DNA from 4 places in the Lysinibacillus sp. EB106-09-02-XG168 genome. Region 2 is predicted to be linked to each of the others. Evidence: a T-box and tRNA genes for the amino acid it is inferred to sense, from the RefSeq annotation. Region 2 holds a T-box; the other regions hold tRNA genes.

Region 1 (3,225 bases), 350 kb from region 2:
AGGCGGACAGTTTGACTGGGGCGGTCGCCTCCTAAAAGGTAACGGAGGCGCCCAAAGGTTCCCTCAGAATGGTTGGAAATCATTCGTAGAGTGTAAAGGCACAAGGGAGCTTGACTGCGAGACCTACAAGTCGAGCAGGGTCGAAAGACGGGCTTAGTGATCCGGTGGTTCCGCATGGAAGGGCCATCGCTCAACGGATAAAAGCTACCCCGGGGATAACAGGCTTATCTCCCCCAAGAGTCCACATCGACGGGGAGGTTTGGCACCTCGATGTCGGCTCATCGCATCCTGGGGCTGTAGTCGGTCCCAAGGGTTGGGCTGTTCGCCCATTAAAGCGGTACGCGAGCTGGGTTCAGAACGTCGTGAGACAGTTCGGTCCCTATCCGTCGTGGGCGTAGGAAATTTGAGAGGAGCTGTCCTTAGTACGAGAGGACCGGGATGGACACACCGCTGGTGTACCAGTTGTCTTGCCAAAGGCATCGCTGGGTAGCTATGTGTGGACGGGATAAGTGCTGAAAGCATCTAAGCATGAAGCCCCCCTCAAGATGAGATTTCCCATTACGCAAGTAAGTAAGATCCCTCAAAGACGATGAGGTAGATAGGTTCGAGGTGGAAGTGTGGTGACACATGGAGCTGACGAATACTAATCGATCGAGGACTTAACCAACATGTTTGAAACATTCAATGCACCGTTTATCCAGTTTTGAAAGAACAAGAAAGTTTTTTAAAAAAAGCTTGCAATTATAACGAAATGTGTTATAATAAATCTTGTCTTTGAAAATAGTCTAGTGATGATGGCAAAGAGGTCACACCCGTTCCCATACCGAACACGGAAGTTAAGCTCTTTAGCGCCGATGGTAGTTGGGGGCTTCCCCCTGTGAGAGTAGGACGTCGCTAGGCATAATACCCAGGAGGATTAGCTCAGCTGGGAGAGCACCTGCCTTACAAGCAGGGGGTCGGCGGTTCGAGCCCGTCATCCTCCACCATTTGCCGGTGTAGCTCAGTTGGTAGAGCAACTGACTTGTAATCAGTAGGTCGTGGGTTCGACTCCTATCGCCGGCACCATAGTTTGAGCCATTAGCTCAGTTGGTAGAGCATCTGACTTTTAATCAGAGGGTCGAAGGTTCGAGTCCTTCATGGCTCACCATTTAAATTGCCAACAAAATATGCGGGTGTGGCGGAATTGGCAGACGCACTAGACTTAGGATCTAGCGCCGCAAGGCGTGGGGGTTCGACTCCCTTCACCCGCACCATATTTTAAATTTAATAATTGCCAGGATAAATAAATCTTATGCACATGCGGAAGTAGTTCAGTGGTAGAACACCACCTTGCCAAGGTGGGGGTCGCGAGTTCGAACCTCGTCTTCCGCTCCAAATGTGCCGGGGTGGCGGAACTGGCAGACGCACAGGACTTAAAATCCTGCGGTAGGTGACTACCGTGCCGGTTCGATTCCGGCCCTCGGCACCATTTTTTATAATTAGCGCCCGTAGCTCAATTGGATAGAGCGTCTGACTACGGATCAGAAGGTTATGGGTTCGACTCCTGTCGGGCGCGCCAAATTAATATTTATCGGAATGTAGCTCAGCTTGGTAGAGCACTTGGTTTGGGACCAAGGGGTCGTAGGTTCGAATCCTGTCATTCCGACCATTTTATGGGGCCTTAGCTCAGCTGGGAGAGCGCCTGCCTTGCACGCAGGAGGTCAGCGGTTCGATCCCGCTAGGCTCCACCATAAAAGATAACCAGTATAAAGATCCTGGCGGCGTAGCTCAGCTGGCTAGAGCGTACGGTTCATACCCGTAAGGTCGGGGGTTCGATCCCCTCTGCCGCCATCTTAAGGACCTTTAGCTCAGTTGGTTAGAGCAGACGGCTCATAACCGTCCGGTCGCAGGTTCGAGTCCTGCAAGGTCCACCATTTATATATTGTTACGGAGGTATACCCAAGTCTGGCTGAAGGGATCGGTCTTGAAAACCGACAGGCGGGTAACACCGCGCGGGGGTTCGAATCCCTCTACCTCCTCCAGTTTATTTTATAAATGGCGCTTAAAAAACTCGAAAAGAATATTTTATTAACGCGGGGTGGAGCAGTGGTAGCTCGTCGGGCTCATAACCCGAAGGTCGTTGGTTCAAATCCGGCCCCCGCAACCAAATGGTCCCGTGGTGTAGCGGTTAACATGCCTGCCTGTCACGCAGGAGATCGCCGGTTCGATCCCGGTCGGGACCGCCATTTTTTTAAAAATATGGGTCAGTAGCTCAGTTGGTAGAGCATTAGATTGAAGCTCTAAGTGTCGGCGGTTCGATTCCGTCCTGACCCACCATATGCGGGTGTAGTTTAATGGTAAAACCTCAGCCTTCCAAGCTGATGTCGTGAGTTCGATTCTCATCACCCGCTCCAATCTAAGGGCCTATAGCTCAGCTGGTTAGAGCGCACGCCTGATAAGCGTGAGGTCGATGGTTCGAGTCCATTTAGGCCCACCATTATTCCGAAGTAGCTCAGTTGGTAGTAGCACCTGACTGTTAATCAGGTTGTCGCAGGTTCGAGTCCTGCCTTCGGAGCCATTTTTTTGTGGGGAAGTACTCAAGAGGCTGAAGAGGCGCCCCTGCTAAGGGTGTAGGTCGGGTAACCGGCGCGAGGGTTCAAATCCCTCCTTCTCCGCCATTGGCCCGTTGGTCAAGTGGTTAAGACACCGCCCTTTCACGGCGGTAACACGGGTTCGAATCCCGTACGGGTCATACTGAAATGCAGTAGATGTAACTTACATCTACTGCATTTTTTTGTATAAATATAGTTTTTAAGATTCTACTAATTGTCTTACACGATTATGATTAGTTGAAATGTATTTGAACATTACTACATATTCTCATTAGAAAACTTAAGTAACTATAAGAAAACGTCTACTCGTTTTAGGTAGACGTTTTGCTCTTTACGCTCTTAATAGCATCCGTTCAAGTGAACTACGTGCTTCTTCAGCAGTGTGAACATCTACTTGAATACGATTATGTGGTTGCCCCTTTTGTATACTTTCTAAAGACCAAAGTAGATGGGGAAGGTCAATACGATTCATCGTAAGACAAGGACAGAAGTTTTCATTTAAAGAGATAATCTGCTTATCAGGGTGCTGCTTGATCAGACGATTGACGAGATTCATTTCAGTACCGATTGCCCATGCCGAATCACTTGGTGCTTTATTAATCGTATCAATAATGTATTTTGTAGAACCTGCATC
Region 2 (3,225 bases):
CCTACTTCACCAAATTCATAACGTTCTGCAAGAGATGTTACACGTTCAATTGTTTCATTTAAGCGAGTAAGAATCCATTTATCGGCAACTGATTTTTCACCAGTTAAGTCGATTTCATCATATGTCATACCTTCCATATTCATTAAAGCAAAACGAGAGGCATTCCAAATTTTATTTGCAAAGTTCCATACTGACTCTACTTTTTCAGTTGTATAGCGTAAATCTTGACCAGGAGAAGATCCAGTAGCTAAGAAGTAACGTAATGAATCAGCACCATACTGATCAATAACGTCCATAGGGTCTACACCATTGCCAAGTGATTTACTCATCTTGCGTCCTTCCCCATCACGTACTAAACCGTGAATTAATACATCTTTGAATGGGCGCTGACCTGTAAATTCAAGACCTTGGAAGATCATGCGAGAAACCCAGAAGAAAATAATATCATAACCAGTTACAAGTGTGCTTGTTGGATAGTAACGCTTAAATTCTTCGTTAGTCTCATCTGGCCAACCCATTGTAGAAAATGGCCATAGTGCTGACGAGAACCATGTATCTAATACGTCTTCATCTTGCGTCCAATTTTCTGCATCTACTGGTGCTTCTTTACCTACGTAAACTTCACCTGTTTCATTGTGATACCAAGCAGGGATTTGATGACCCCACCATAATTGACGAGAGATACACCAGTCACGAATGTTTTCCATCCAGCGAGAATATGTGTTTTCAAAACGAGATGGTACAAAGTTTACTTGCCCTTCTTCATCTTTTTGAAGAGTAAGTGAAGCATCAGCAAGTGGTTGCATTTTTACGAACCATTGTGCAGAAAGATATGGCTCTACAACAGCACCAGAACGCTCAGAGTGCCCTACAGAATGTGTATGCTCTTCAATACGAATAAGCACACCAGCTTCTTGTAAATCAGCTACGATTTGCTTACGACATTCAAAACGATCCATACCGTTATACTTGCCAGCAAGCTCGTTCATAGTACCATCTTCATTCATAACAAGAATGCGTTCTAAGTTGTGGCGGTTACCAACCTCAAAGTCATTAGGATCGTGTGCTGGTGTCATTTTTACAACCCCAGTACCGAATTCCAAATCTACGTAGTCATCTGCTACGATTGGAATTTCACGACCTACGATTGGTAAAATAACTGTTTTACCGATTAAGTGTTGATAGCGCTCATCATTCGGGTGAACAGCTACCCCAGAGTCACCTAGCATTGTTTCGGGACGTGTAGTTGCTACTTCCACATATCCTGATCCATCAGCTAATGGATATTTCATATGATAGAATGCACCTTGAATATCTTTATAGATAACTTCAATATCTGATAATGCTGTTTTTGCAGCTGGGTCCCAGTTAATAATGCGTTCGCCACGATAGATTAGGCCTTTTTCATATAATTGAACGAAAACAGTTTTAACTGCATCAGAAAGACCTTCATCAAGTGTGAAACGCTCGCGAGAGTAATCTAATCCAAGACCAAGCTTCGCCCATTGATCACGAATATGCCCAGCATATTCTTCTTTCCATTCCCATGTTTTTTCGAGGAATTTTTCACGACCTAAATCATAACGTGTAATATTTTCTTCTCGTAATTTAGCTTCTACTTTTGCTTGTGTCGCAATACCTGCATGGTCCATTCCTGGTAACCAAAGTGCATCATAACCTTGCATACGCTTCATACGAATTAAAATATCTTGTAATGTTGTATCCCAAGCATGGCCAAGGTGTAGTCTACCTGTTACATTCGGTGGTGGAATAACGATAGAATAAGGCTCCTTTTCACTTGTAGGCTGCGCCTCAAAAAATTTCCCTTGTAACCACCATTCATAACGACCTGCTTCAATGGACTGTGGATCATATTTTGTTGGCATTGAAATGTTTTCTGTCATTTTGACTCCTCCTGTTAACTTAATAATTTTTTTGGGTGAGATAGTACCAATCATTCTGTTTTTATGTCTCATGTAAAAGGACATTTACAAAAAGATTAATAAAAATAAAAAAACTCCTAACGTCAAAAAGGACGAAGGAGTTTAAGTTCGCGGTACCACCTTTAATTCCAGCAGAGGCGAGTTAAGCTATCATACGTTTCATCAGAAAAATGTACTACTTGCTTAAGCCTTTACTACTGGCTCTCAATTCGGTAACGGTGTTTAACCGGCTTTAACTACTGTTAGTTCACTAAAGCTGCTCGAGGGCTACATTCAACTAGGTACAAATAGAAACTTTTCAGCTACCGTTTCCTCTCTTAAAATGTACAAATAATTTACTCTTCCCTGTCATAGCATTTGCATTTATATTCAACTTTTTCACATTGTACCCCAAAATCGTGCAATTTTTCAAGTGATTTAGTCATTTTTTAGGAAGCACTACTAGAAAAGGAAGTGAAAATTCAAATGCGACGACGTAAGTATAATCCTTGGCTTTTACCACCATGGCTACGACAATTTCGTTTTTATTGCAAAACGATAATTGTTCCAATTTGTGCTTTTCAGTTTATACGTGTCATCATCATTCCAACATCTGGGGATTTCATCATCTTATTGCTCCTTTTACTTATATGCTATTTACTTTTGAATGAAATCATTTGAAACACGAACCTTTAGCGGTGTATAGTCTTCGGTTAAATCCCAGATCATCGATGGCACTTCATGCCAGGAACTAGATTCACGGACTACAATATTACTTGAGGACTCCCTCAACATTATTTTTGATGCAGGCTTTTCTTTTTTGTCTGAAGCAACTATTGCTTCAGACTTTTCCTTTTGAACTGCAAATGAAACAGTCTTTGATTTTTCCTCTTGTGCTGAAGCTACTGCAGCTATGGTTTTTTCTTCTTGATTCGAAGCTACTGCAGTTGTAGGTTGTTTTACTTGTGCCGTTTCTTTTGCAAGGTCCCCGTTCTCAATTTGAGCTGAGGCATTGACAGACTGTTTTTCAAAAACGTGCGCTTTTTCTAACGCAAGCTCAGGCTCATTAAAAACACTTGTAACCGTCCACTCAAGTTGACACATCTGATTCGTCAGAACAGGTCGAATATCCTTTACCATTAAATCTTCAATAGTTGCATCCTTTGGTAAATCTACATTTAAAGGAACTGCATACTCAAAATAACCAGTATCTCCTTGAATATCTAGCGTATCGATTTGTACTAATTCATCATCACCCATGTAAGCTTGCATGTCTTGAAAATCAAAGCGAACATGTGCTGTG
Region 3 (3,225 bases), 650 kb from region 2:
TTAAGAGCTGCTTTAATGTCTGAAGGAAGTGGAACCGCAATAAAAAAGTGTCTGTTCATAATCATACCTCTCTCATCGTAAATGCTACTTCACAGGCATTATGTCTTTTCCTACTATAATTTAACCATAACTACTCACGCTAAAGGCGAATACTGCTCAGCTAAAGTAAACATTCCTGCTATTTAAATAATCCACTTTGCTTTTTATCTATTTTTTTCTTATTATCTTTTCTTATTATCTTTTCTTATTATCTTTTCTTATTAAATAACTCCCCAGCTTTCGGTGTTCCTGTTACCACAGCACCTATTATCTCAATATTTATTTCCCTTCTCCTTGTTAAACTCCTGTTTAACTTAATAGCTTCTATTATTGTTACTGCTGTTACAAAAACGTTCGTGCTGCTGGTGCATCACTTTGGATTACTACTGTAAAACAAATCTGATTATGTGTAAAATTTGTGTAAAACAAAATCAATTCTTATCGTTTTCTATCTTATTCTCAGGAAATGCAAAAAGCTCATAAACCCTATCATATCAAGGTTTATGAGCTTTCTTAACTTTTTTATCGTAACGTAAATTAAACTAAAGATACCGGTGGTCGGGGTCGAACCGACACTCCAAAGGAACACGATTTTGAGTCGTGCGCGTCTGCCAATTCCGCCACACCGGCACAATGGAGATAAAAAAAATCGGATAAACCGATTGAGTAATAAATTATGGAGGCGGCAACCGGATTTGAACCGGTGATAAAGGTGTTGCAGACCTGTGCCTTACCACTTGGCTATGCCGCCTTAATAATTGGAGCGGAAGACGAGGTTCGAACTCGCGACCCCCACCTTGGCAAGGTGGTGTTCTACCACTGAACTACTTCCGCAATAAATGGCTGGGATACCTGGATTCGAACCAGGGCGTGACGGAATCAAAATCCGTTGCCTTACCGCTTGGCTATATCCCAAAAGTTAAATATATAAATGGGGCGACTGATGGGAATCGAACCCACGAATGCCTGAACCACAATCAGGTGCGTTAACCACTTCGCCACAACCGCCATATTATTATATTTTATTATTTTAAATTAAATGGGGCGACTGATGGGAATCGAACCCACGAATGCCTGAACCACAATCAGGTGCGTTAACCACTTCGCCACAACCGCCATGAAATTAATTAATTGGCAGGGGCAGTAGGAATCGAACCCACATCAAAGGTTTTGGAGACCTCTATTCTACCGTTAAACTATGCCCCTATAAAAAACTGGTGGAGGGGGACGGATTCGAACCGCCGAACCCTAAGGAGCGGATTTACAGTCCGCCGCGTTTAGCCACTTCGCTACCCCTCCGGGAATACATGGTGCCGGCGATAGGAGTCGAACCCACGACCTACTGATTACAAGTCAGTTGCTCTACCAACTGAGCTACACCGGCAAAAAAATATGGTGGGTCAGGACGGAATCGAACCGCCGACACTTAGAGCTTCAATCTAATGCTCTACCAACTGAGCTACTGACCCATATTTTTAAAAAATGGCGGTCCCGACCGGGATCGAACCGGCGATCTCCTGCGTGACAGGCAGGCATGTTAACCGCTACACCACGGGACCATTTTGGTTGCGGGGGCCGGATTTGAACCAACGACCTTCGGGTTATGAGCCCGACGAGCTACCACTGCTCCACCCCGCGATAATAAGGTGATTTATTTAAATAATGGTGGAGGATGACGGGCTCGAACCGCCGACCCTCTGCTTGTAAGGCAGATGCTCTCCCAGCTGAGCTAATCCTCCATCTGGGTATTAAATGGTGACCCCTACGGGATTCGAACCCGTGTTACCGCCGTGAAAGGGCGGTGTCTTAACCACTTGACCAAGGGGCCATCGTTTGGAATGGAAAATCCTTAAAGTGCTGGCGGAGAGTAAGGGATTTGAACCCTTGAGACAGTGTTAACCGCCTACACGATTTCCAATCGTGCTCCTTCGGCCACTCGGACAACTCTCCAAGAATGGCTCCGAAGGCAGGACTCGAACCTGCGACAACCTGATTAACAGTCAGGTGCTACTACCAACTGAGCTACTTCGGAATAATTTTATCATATAGCCTAGCGACGTCCTACTCTCACAGGGGGAAGCCCCCAACTACCATCGGCGCTAAAGAGCTTAACTTCCGTGTTCGGTATGGGAACGGGTGTGACCTCTTTGCCATCATCACTAGACTATTTTGAAAGACAATACTTATTATAACATATCTTTGTTGAAGTTACAAGTATATTTTTAATAGTTTTTATTCTTTCAAAACTGGATAAACGGTGCATTGAATGTTTCAAACATTTTGGTTAAGTCCTCGATCGATTAGTATTCGTCAGCTCCATGTGTCACCACACTTCCACCTCGAACCTATCTACCTCATCGTCTTTGAGGGATCTTACTTACTTGCGTAATGGGAAATCTCATCTTGAGGGGGGCTTCATGCTTAGATGCTTTCAGCACTTATCCCGTCCACACATAGCTACCCAGCGATGCCTTTGGCAAGACAACTGGTACACCAGCGGTGTGTCCATCCCGGTCCTCTCGTACTAAGGACAGCTCCTCTCAAATTTCCTACGCCCACGACGGATAGGGACCGAACTGTCTCACGACGTTCTGAACCCAGCTCGCGTACCGCTTTAATGGGCGAACAGCCCAACCCTTGGGACCGACTACAGCCCCAGGATGCGATGAGCCGACATCGAGGTGCCAAACCTCCCCGTCGATGTGGACTCTTGGGGGAGATAAGCCTGTTATCCCCGGGGTAGCTTTTATCCGTTGAGCGATGGCCCTTCCATGCGGAACCACCGGATCACTAAGCCCGTCTTTCGACCCTGCTCGACTTGTAGGTCTCGCAGTCAAGCTCCCTTGTGCCTTTACACTCTACGAATGATTTCCAACCATTCTGAGGGAACCTTTGGGCGCCTCCGTTACCTTTTAGGAGGCGACCGCCCCAGTCAAACTGTCCGCCTGACACTGTCTCCTGCCCCGCTAAGGGGCATGGGTTAGAATTTCAATACAACCAGGGTAGTATCCCACCGACGCCTCCTTCGAAGCTGGCGCTCCGAGATCTCTGGCTCCTACCTATCCTGTACAAGTTGTACCAAAATTCAATATCAGGCTACAGTAAAGCTCCACGGGGTCTTTCCGTCCTGTCGCGGGTAACCTGCATCTTCACAGGTACTATAATTTCACCGAGTCTCTCGTTGAG
Region 4 (3,225 bases), 340 kb from region 2:
GTCTTGACACTTATCTTTGCATAAAATAAAAAAGAAAACAAGACCGAATGAATTAGAAAGGAAGAATAAGATGATTTATATGGATTACGCTGCAACCGCTCCAATGACGCCAAAAGCTCTTAAAGCATACTGCGAGGTAGCAAAGCAGTATTATGGAAATAGTGCAAGTTTACATGACCTAGGAGGGCAAGCACATTACTTTGTTGAACAAGCAAGAGCTGTTGTAGCAAGGTCACTTGGAGTAAACAGTGATGGTGTCATTTTTACGGGAAGTGGAACGGAGGGCAATTTAATTGCGATTTTGTCATTAGCTTTAGCTTCAAATAAAGGGAAGCACATTATATCATCCCAAGCTGAACACACATCGGTACATGCGGCTTTAAATACACTTGAAAAAATGGGTTTTACGGTTACGAAGTTACCCTTACAGCAAGACGGTTGTATTCATGTAGAGCAACTACGAAAAGCAATTCAAGAAGATACGGCTTTAATCACTATTCAACATGTAAATTCAGAGATAGGTTCTATTCAACCTCTAGAAGAAATTGCCGAAATGGCCAAACAATCAAATGTGCTTATACACGTCGATTGTGTACAATCCTTTTGTAAACTCTCGTTAAAACAGCAAGTAGATGCTATTACTGTGTCAGCGCATAAAATAGGTGGGCCAAAAGGGTGTGGTGCCATATATATGAATCCTGAGCTCCGTGTTCCTGCATTAGCACCAGGTGTCACACATGAGCGCGGGCTAAGGGGAGGAACACTAGATACCCCAGCTATTGTCGCTTTTGCTACGGCGATTGAAGATTATCAATATGAGCGTCAGCATTATGCTGCATTACGTCAATACTTTAAGGAGAATTTACTAGAGACGTGTCAGATCATTGAGTGTAAGGATCAATTGCCCAATATTTGTGGTGTATTGATGAAAAGAGTAGAAGGGCAATACGTTTTGTTAAAATTAAATGAAGCGGGGATATGTATTTCTACAGGAAGTGCCTGTGATATTCATAGTGAATCTGGTACAAAAGCGATTTTATCAATGGGTTATTCTATGGAAGCGGCTCGCCAATTTTTTAGAATATCCTTTGGTCCAGCAACGACATTTGAGGAAATTAATCGATTACAAAGGGCACTTTCAAGCCTTTAATGTTTGTCATGTGAAATATAGTAAATGAAAGGTTCAATAAATAATATTGAGGATAAATTAAATAATTTTGAAATGATAATTTACGTACATGTTAAGAAGAATAATCTTTGTTGGATATTTTTGTTCGTATATACTTATTTCGGTGACTTATTGGAGCGAAGGGCTACTCAAGTACTCCTGTCGTAAAGCATTGATTTTGGGGGAAGAAGTAGCTTGTAGCGAAAATTAGTACCTTTTATTTATAAAATGAATATAAATAGTTGATTAATTCTCATCTAGTAAATTAATAGTTTTCTTTTAATTAAACAATTGCTATAATAAATAGCAGAGTGATAATTTCTCGTACGAAACGAAAAATATCTCTAAAAAGTAATAATTTCTTTTTTTTATAAAAAAGCATTGCATAATGCTAGAAAACGTTATACAATAATTCTTGTCTTGAAGGACAGGTAATAAACTTCAAAACGAAATACATAAAGGTTTCAACATACGAGTAGTTCGAGGAAGCGATGAAGATAGGGAAGGACGTACTTAAGTACATGACTGACTGAGCGACAGAGGCTGACGAAAAGATACGACGTATATCGAAAACTTAATAGTCTAGTGATGATGGCAAAGAGGTCACACCCGTTCCCATACCGAACACGGAAGTTAAGCTCTTTAGCGCCGATGGTAGTTGGGGGCTTCCCCCTGTGAGAGTAGGACGTCGCTAGGCATAATACCCAGGAGGATTAGCTCAGCTGGGAGAGCACCTGCCTTACAAGCAGGGGGTCGGCGGTTCGAGCCCGTCATCCTCCACCATTTGCCGGTGTAGCTCAGTTGGTAGAGCAACTGACTTGTAATCAGTAGGTCGTGGGTTCGACTCCTATCGCCGGCACCATAGTTTGAGCCATTAGCTCAGTTGGTAGAGCATCTGACTTTTAATCAGAGGGTCGAAGGTTCGAGTCCTTCATGGCTCACCATTTAAATTGCCAACAAAATATGCGGGTGTGGCGGAATTGGCAGACGCACTAGACTTAGGATCTAGCGCCGCAAGGCGTGGGGGTTCGACTCCCTTCACCCGCACCATATTTTAAATTTAATAATTGCCAGGATAAATAAATCTTATGCACATGCGGAAGTAGTTCAGTGGTAGAACACCACCTTGCCAAGGTGGGGGTCGCGAGTTCGAACCTCGTCTTCCGCTCCAAATGTGCCGGGGTGGCGGAACTGGCAGACGCACAGGACTTAAAATCCTGCGGTAGGTGACTACCGTGCCGGTTCGATTCCGGCCCTCGGCACCATTTTTTATAATTAGCGCCCGTAGCTCAATTGGATAGAGCGTCTGACTACGGATCAGAAGGTTATGGGTTCGACTCCTGTCGGGCGCGCCAAATTAATATTTATCGGAATGTAGCTCAGCTTGGTAGAGCACTTGGTTTGGGACCAAGGGGTCGTAGGTTCGAATCCTGTCATTCCGACCATTTTATGGGGCCTTAGCTCAGCTGGGAGAGCGCCTGCCTTGCACGCAGGAGGTCAGCGGTTCGATCCCGCTAGGCTCCACCATAAAAGATAACCAGTATAAAGATCCTGGCGGCGTAGCTCAGCTGGCTAGAGCGTACGGTTCATACCCGTAAGGTCGGGGGTTCGATCCCCTCTGCCGCCATCTTAAGGACCTTTAGCTCAGTTGGTTAGAGCAGACGGCTCATAACCGTCCGGTCGCAGGTTCGAGTCCTGCAAGGTCCACCATTTATATATTGTTACGGAGGTATACCCAAGTCTGGCTGAAGGGATCGGTCTTGAAAACCGACAGGCGGGTAACACCGCGCGGGGGTTCGAATCCCTCTACCTCCTCCAGTTTATTTTATAAATGGCGCTTAAAAAACTCGAAAAGAATATTTTATTAACGCGGGGTGGAGCAGTGGTAGCTCGTCGGGCTCATAACCCGAAGGTCGTTGGTTCAAATCCGGCCCCCGCAACCAAATGGTCCCGTGGTGTAGCGGTTAACATGCCTGCCTGTCACGCAGGAGATCGCCGGTTCGATCCCGGTCGGGACCGCCATTTTTTTAAAAATATGGGTCAGTAGCTCAGTTGGT

The links. The T-box of region 2 lies ahead of AC3WSO_RS17845 (valine--tRNA ligase). A T-box ahead of a tRNA ligase gene usually reads a tRNA of that ligase, here a tRNA-Val.
Region 1: it has a tRNA-Val gene. The T-box ahead of AC3WSO_RS17845 (valine--tRNA ligase) is inferred to sense a tRNA for this amino acid. The anticodon was not compared.
Region 3: it has a tRNA-Val gene. The T-box ahead of AC3WSO_RS17845 (valine--tRNA ligase) is inferred to sense a tRNA for this amino acid. The anticodon was not compared.
Region 4: it has a tRNA-Val gene. The T-box ahead of AC3WSO_RS17845 (valine--tRNA ligase) is inferred to sense a tRNA for this amino acid. The anticodon was not compared.

Annotation. Positions count from the first base shown of each region.
Region 1 is NZ_JBYTDN010000003.1:3,832,997-3,836,221, reverse strand. Features, by position in the region: rRNA gene AC3WSO_RS19550 (23S ribosomal RNA) at 1-667, shown strand, start outside; rRNA gene rrf (5S ribosomal RNA) at 785-900, shown strand; tRNA gene AC3WSO_RS19540 (tRNA-Val) at 911-986, shown strand; tRNA gene AC3WSO_RS19535 (tRNA-Thr) at 990-1,065, shown strand; tRNA gene AC3WSO_RS19530 (tRNA-Lys) at 1,072-1,147, shown strand; tRNA gene AC3WSO_RS19525 (tRNA-Leu) at 1,169-1,253, shown strand; tRNA gene AC3WSO_RS19520 (tRNA-Gly) at 1,300-1,374, shown strand; tRNA gene AC3WSO_RS19515 (tRNA-Leu) at 1,380-1,468, shown strand; tRNA gene AC3WSO_RS19510 (tRNA-Arg) at 1,482-1,558, shown strand; tRNA gene AC3WSO_RS19505 (tRNA-Pro) at 1,572-1,648, shown strand; tRNA gene AC3WSO_RS19500 (tRNA-Ala) at 1,655-1,730, shown strand; tRNA gene AC3WSO_RS19495 (tRNA-Met) at 1,757-1,830, shown strand; tRNA gene AC3WSO_RS19490 (tRNA-Ile) at 1,837-1,913, shown strand; tRNA gene AC3WSO_RS19485 (tRNA-Ser) at 1,929-2,021, shown strand; tRNA gene AC3WSO_RS19480 (tRNA-Met) at 2,072-2,146, shown strand; tRNA gene AC3WSO_RS19475 (tRNA-Asp) at 2,150-2,225, shown strand; tRNA gene AC3WSO_RS19470 (tRNA-Phe) at 2,241-2,316, shown strand; tRNA gene AC3WSO_RS19465 (tRNA-Gly) at 2,320-2,393, shown strand; tRNA gene AC3WSO_RS19460 (tRNA-Ile) at 2,400-2,476, shown strand; tRNA gene AC3WSO_RS19455 (tRNA-Asn) at 2,481-2,557, shown strand; tRNA gene AC3WSO_RS19450 (tRNA-Ser) at 2,567-2,657, shown strand; tRNA gene AC3WSO_RS19445 (tRNA-Glu) at 2,660-2,731, shown strand; gene nadA (quinolinate synthase NadA) at 2,923-3,225, opposite strand, start outside.
Region 2 is NZ_JBYTDN010000003.1:3,486,859-3,490,083, forward strand. Features, by position in the region: gene AC3WSO_RS17845 (valine--tRNA ligase) at 1-1,904, opposite strand, end outside; T-box leader at 2,029-2,304, opposite strand; gene AC3WSO_RS17850 (YszA family small membrane protein) at 2,409-2,603, shown strand; gene AC3WSO_RS17855 (valyl-tRNA synthetase) at 2,580-3,225, opposite strand, start outside.
Region 3 is NZ_JBYTDN010000003.1:4,140,372-4,143,596, forward strand. Features, by position in the region: gene thpR (RNA 2',3'-cyclic phosphodiesterase) at 1-59, opposite strand, end outside; tRNA gene AC3WSO_RS20985 (tRNA-Leu) at 589-669, opposite strand; tRNA gene AC3WSO_RS20990 (tRNA-Cys) at 717-790, opposite strand; tRNA gene AC3WSO_RS20995 (tRNA-Gly) at 799-873, opposite strand; tRNA gene AC3WSO_RS21000 (tRNA-Gln) at 880-954, opposite strand; tRNA gene AC3WSO_RS21005 (tRNA-His) at 972-1,047, opposite strand; tRNA gene AC3WSO_RS21010 (tRNA-His) at 1,080-1,155, opposite strand; tRNA gene AC3WSO_RS21015 (tRNA-Trp) at 1,172-1,245, opposite strand; tRNA gene AC3WSO_RS21020 (tRNA-Tyr) at 1,255-1,338, opposite strand; tRNA gene AC3WSO_RS21025 (tRNA-Thr) at 1,348-1,423, opposite strand; tRNA gene AC3WSO_RS21030 (tRNA-Phe) at 1,433-1,508, opposite strand; tRNA gene AC3WSO_RS21035 (tRNA-Asp) at 1,523-1,598, opposite strand; tRNA gene AC3WSO_RS21040 (tRNA-Met) at 1,603-1,677, opposite strand; tRNA gene AC3WSO_RS21045 (tRNA-Val) at 1,703-1,778, opposite strand; tRNA gene AC3WSO_RS21050 (tRNA-Glu) at 1,793-1,867, opposite strand; tRNA gene AC3WSO_RS21055 (tRNA-Ser) at 1,898-1,989, opposite strand; tRNA gene AC3WSO_RS21060 (tRNA-Asn) at 1,995-2,071, opposite strand; rRNA gene rrf (5S ribosomal RNA) at 2,088-2,203, opposite strand; rRNA gene AC3WSO_RS21070 (23S ribosomal RNA) at 2,320-3,225, opposite strand, start outside.
Region 4 is NZ_JBYTDN010000003.1:3,826,560-3,829,784, reverse strand. Features, by position in the region: gene AC3WSO_RS19425 (cysteine desulfurase family protein) at 80-1,150, shown strand; rRNA gene rrf (5S ribosomal RNA) at 1,750-1,865, shown strand; tRNA gene AC3WSO_RS19415 (tRNA-Val) at 1,876-1,951, shown strand; tRNA gene AC3WSO_RS19410 (tRNA-Thr) at 1,955-2,030, shown strand; tRNA gene AC3WSO_RS19405 (tRNA-Lys) at 2,037-2,112, shown strand; tRNA gene AC3WSO_RS19400 (tRNA-Leu) at 2,134-2,218, shown strand; tRNA gene AC3WSO_RS19395 (tRNA-Gly) at 2,265-2,339, shown strand; tRNA gene AC3WSO_RS19390 (tRNA-Leu) at 2,345-2,433, shown strand; tRNA gene AC3WSO_RS19385 (tRNA-Arg) at 2,447-2,523, shown strand; tRNA gene AC3WSO_RS19380 (tRNA-Pro) at 2,537-2,613, shown strand; tRNA gene AC3WSO_RS19375 (tRNA-Ala) at 2,620-2,695, shown strand; tRNA gene AC3WSO_RS19370 (tRNA-Met) at 2,722-2,795, shown strand; tRNA gene AC3WSO_RS19365 (tRNA-Ile) at 2,802-2,878, shown strand; tRNA gene AC3WSO_RS19360 (tRNA-Ser) at 2,894-2,986, shown strand; tRNA gene AC3WSO_RS19355 (tRNA-Met) at 3,037-3,111, shown strand; tRNA gene AC3WSO_RS19350 (tRNA-Asp) at 3,115-3,190, shown strand; tRNA gene AC3WSO_RS19345 (tRNA-Phe) at 3,206-3,225, shown strand, end outside.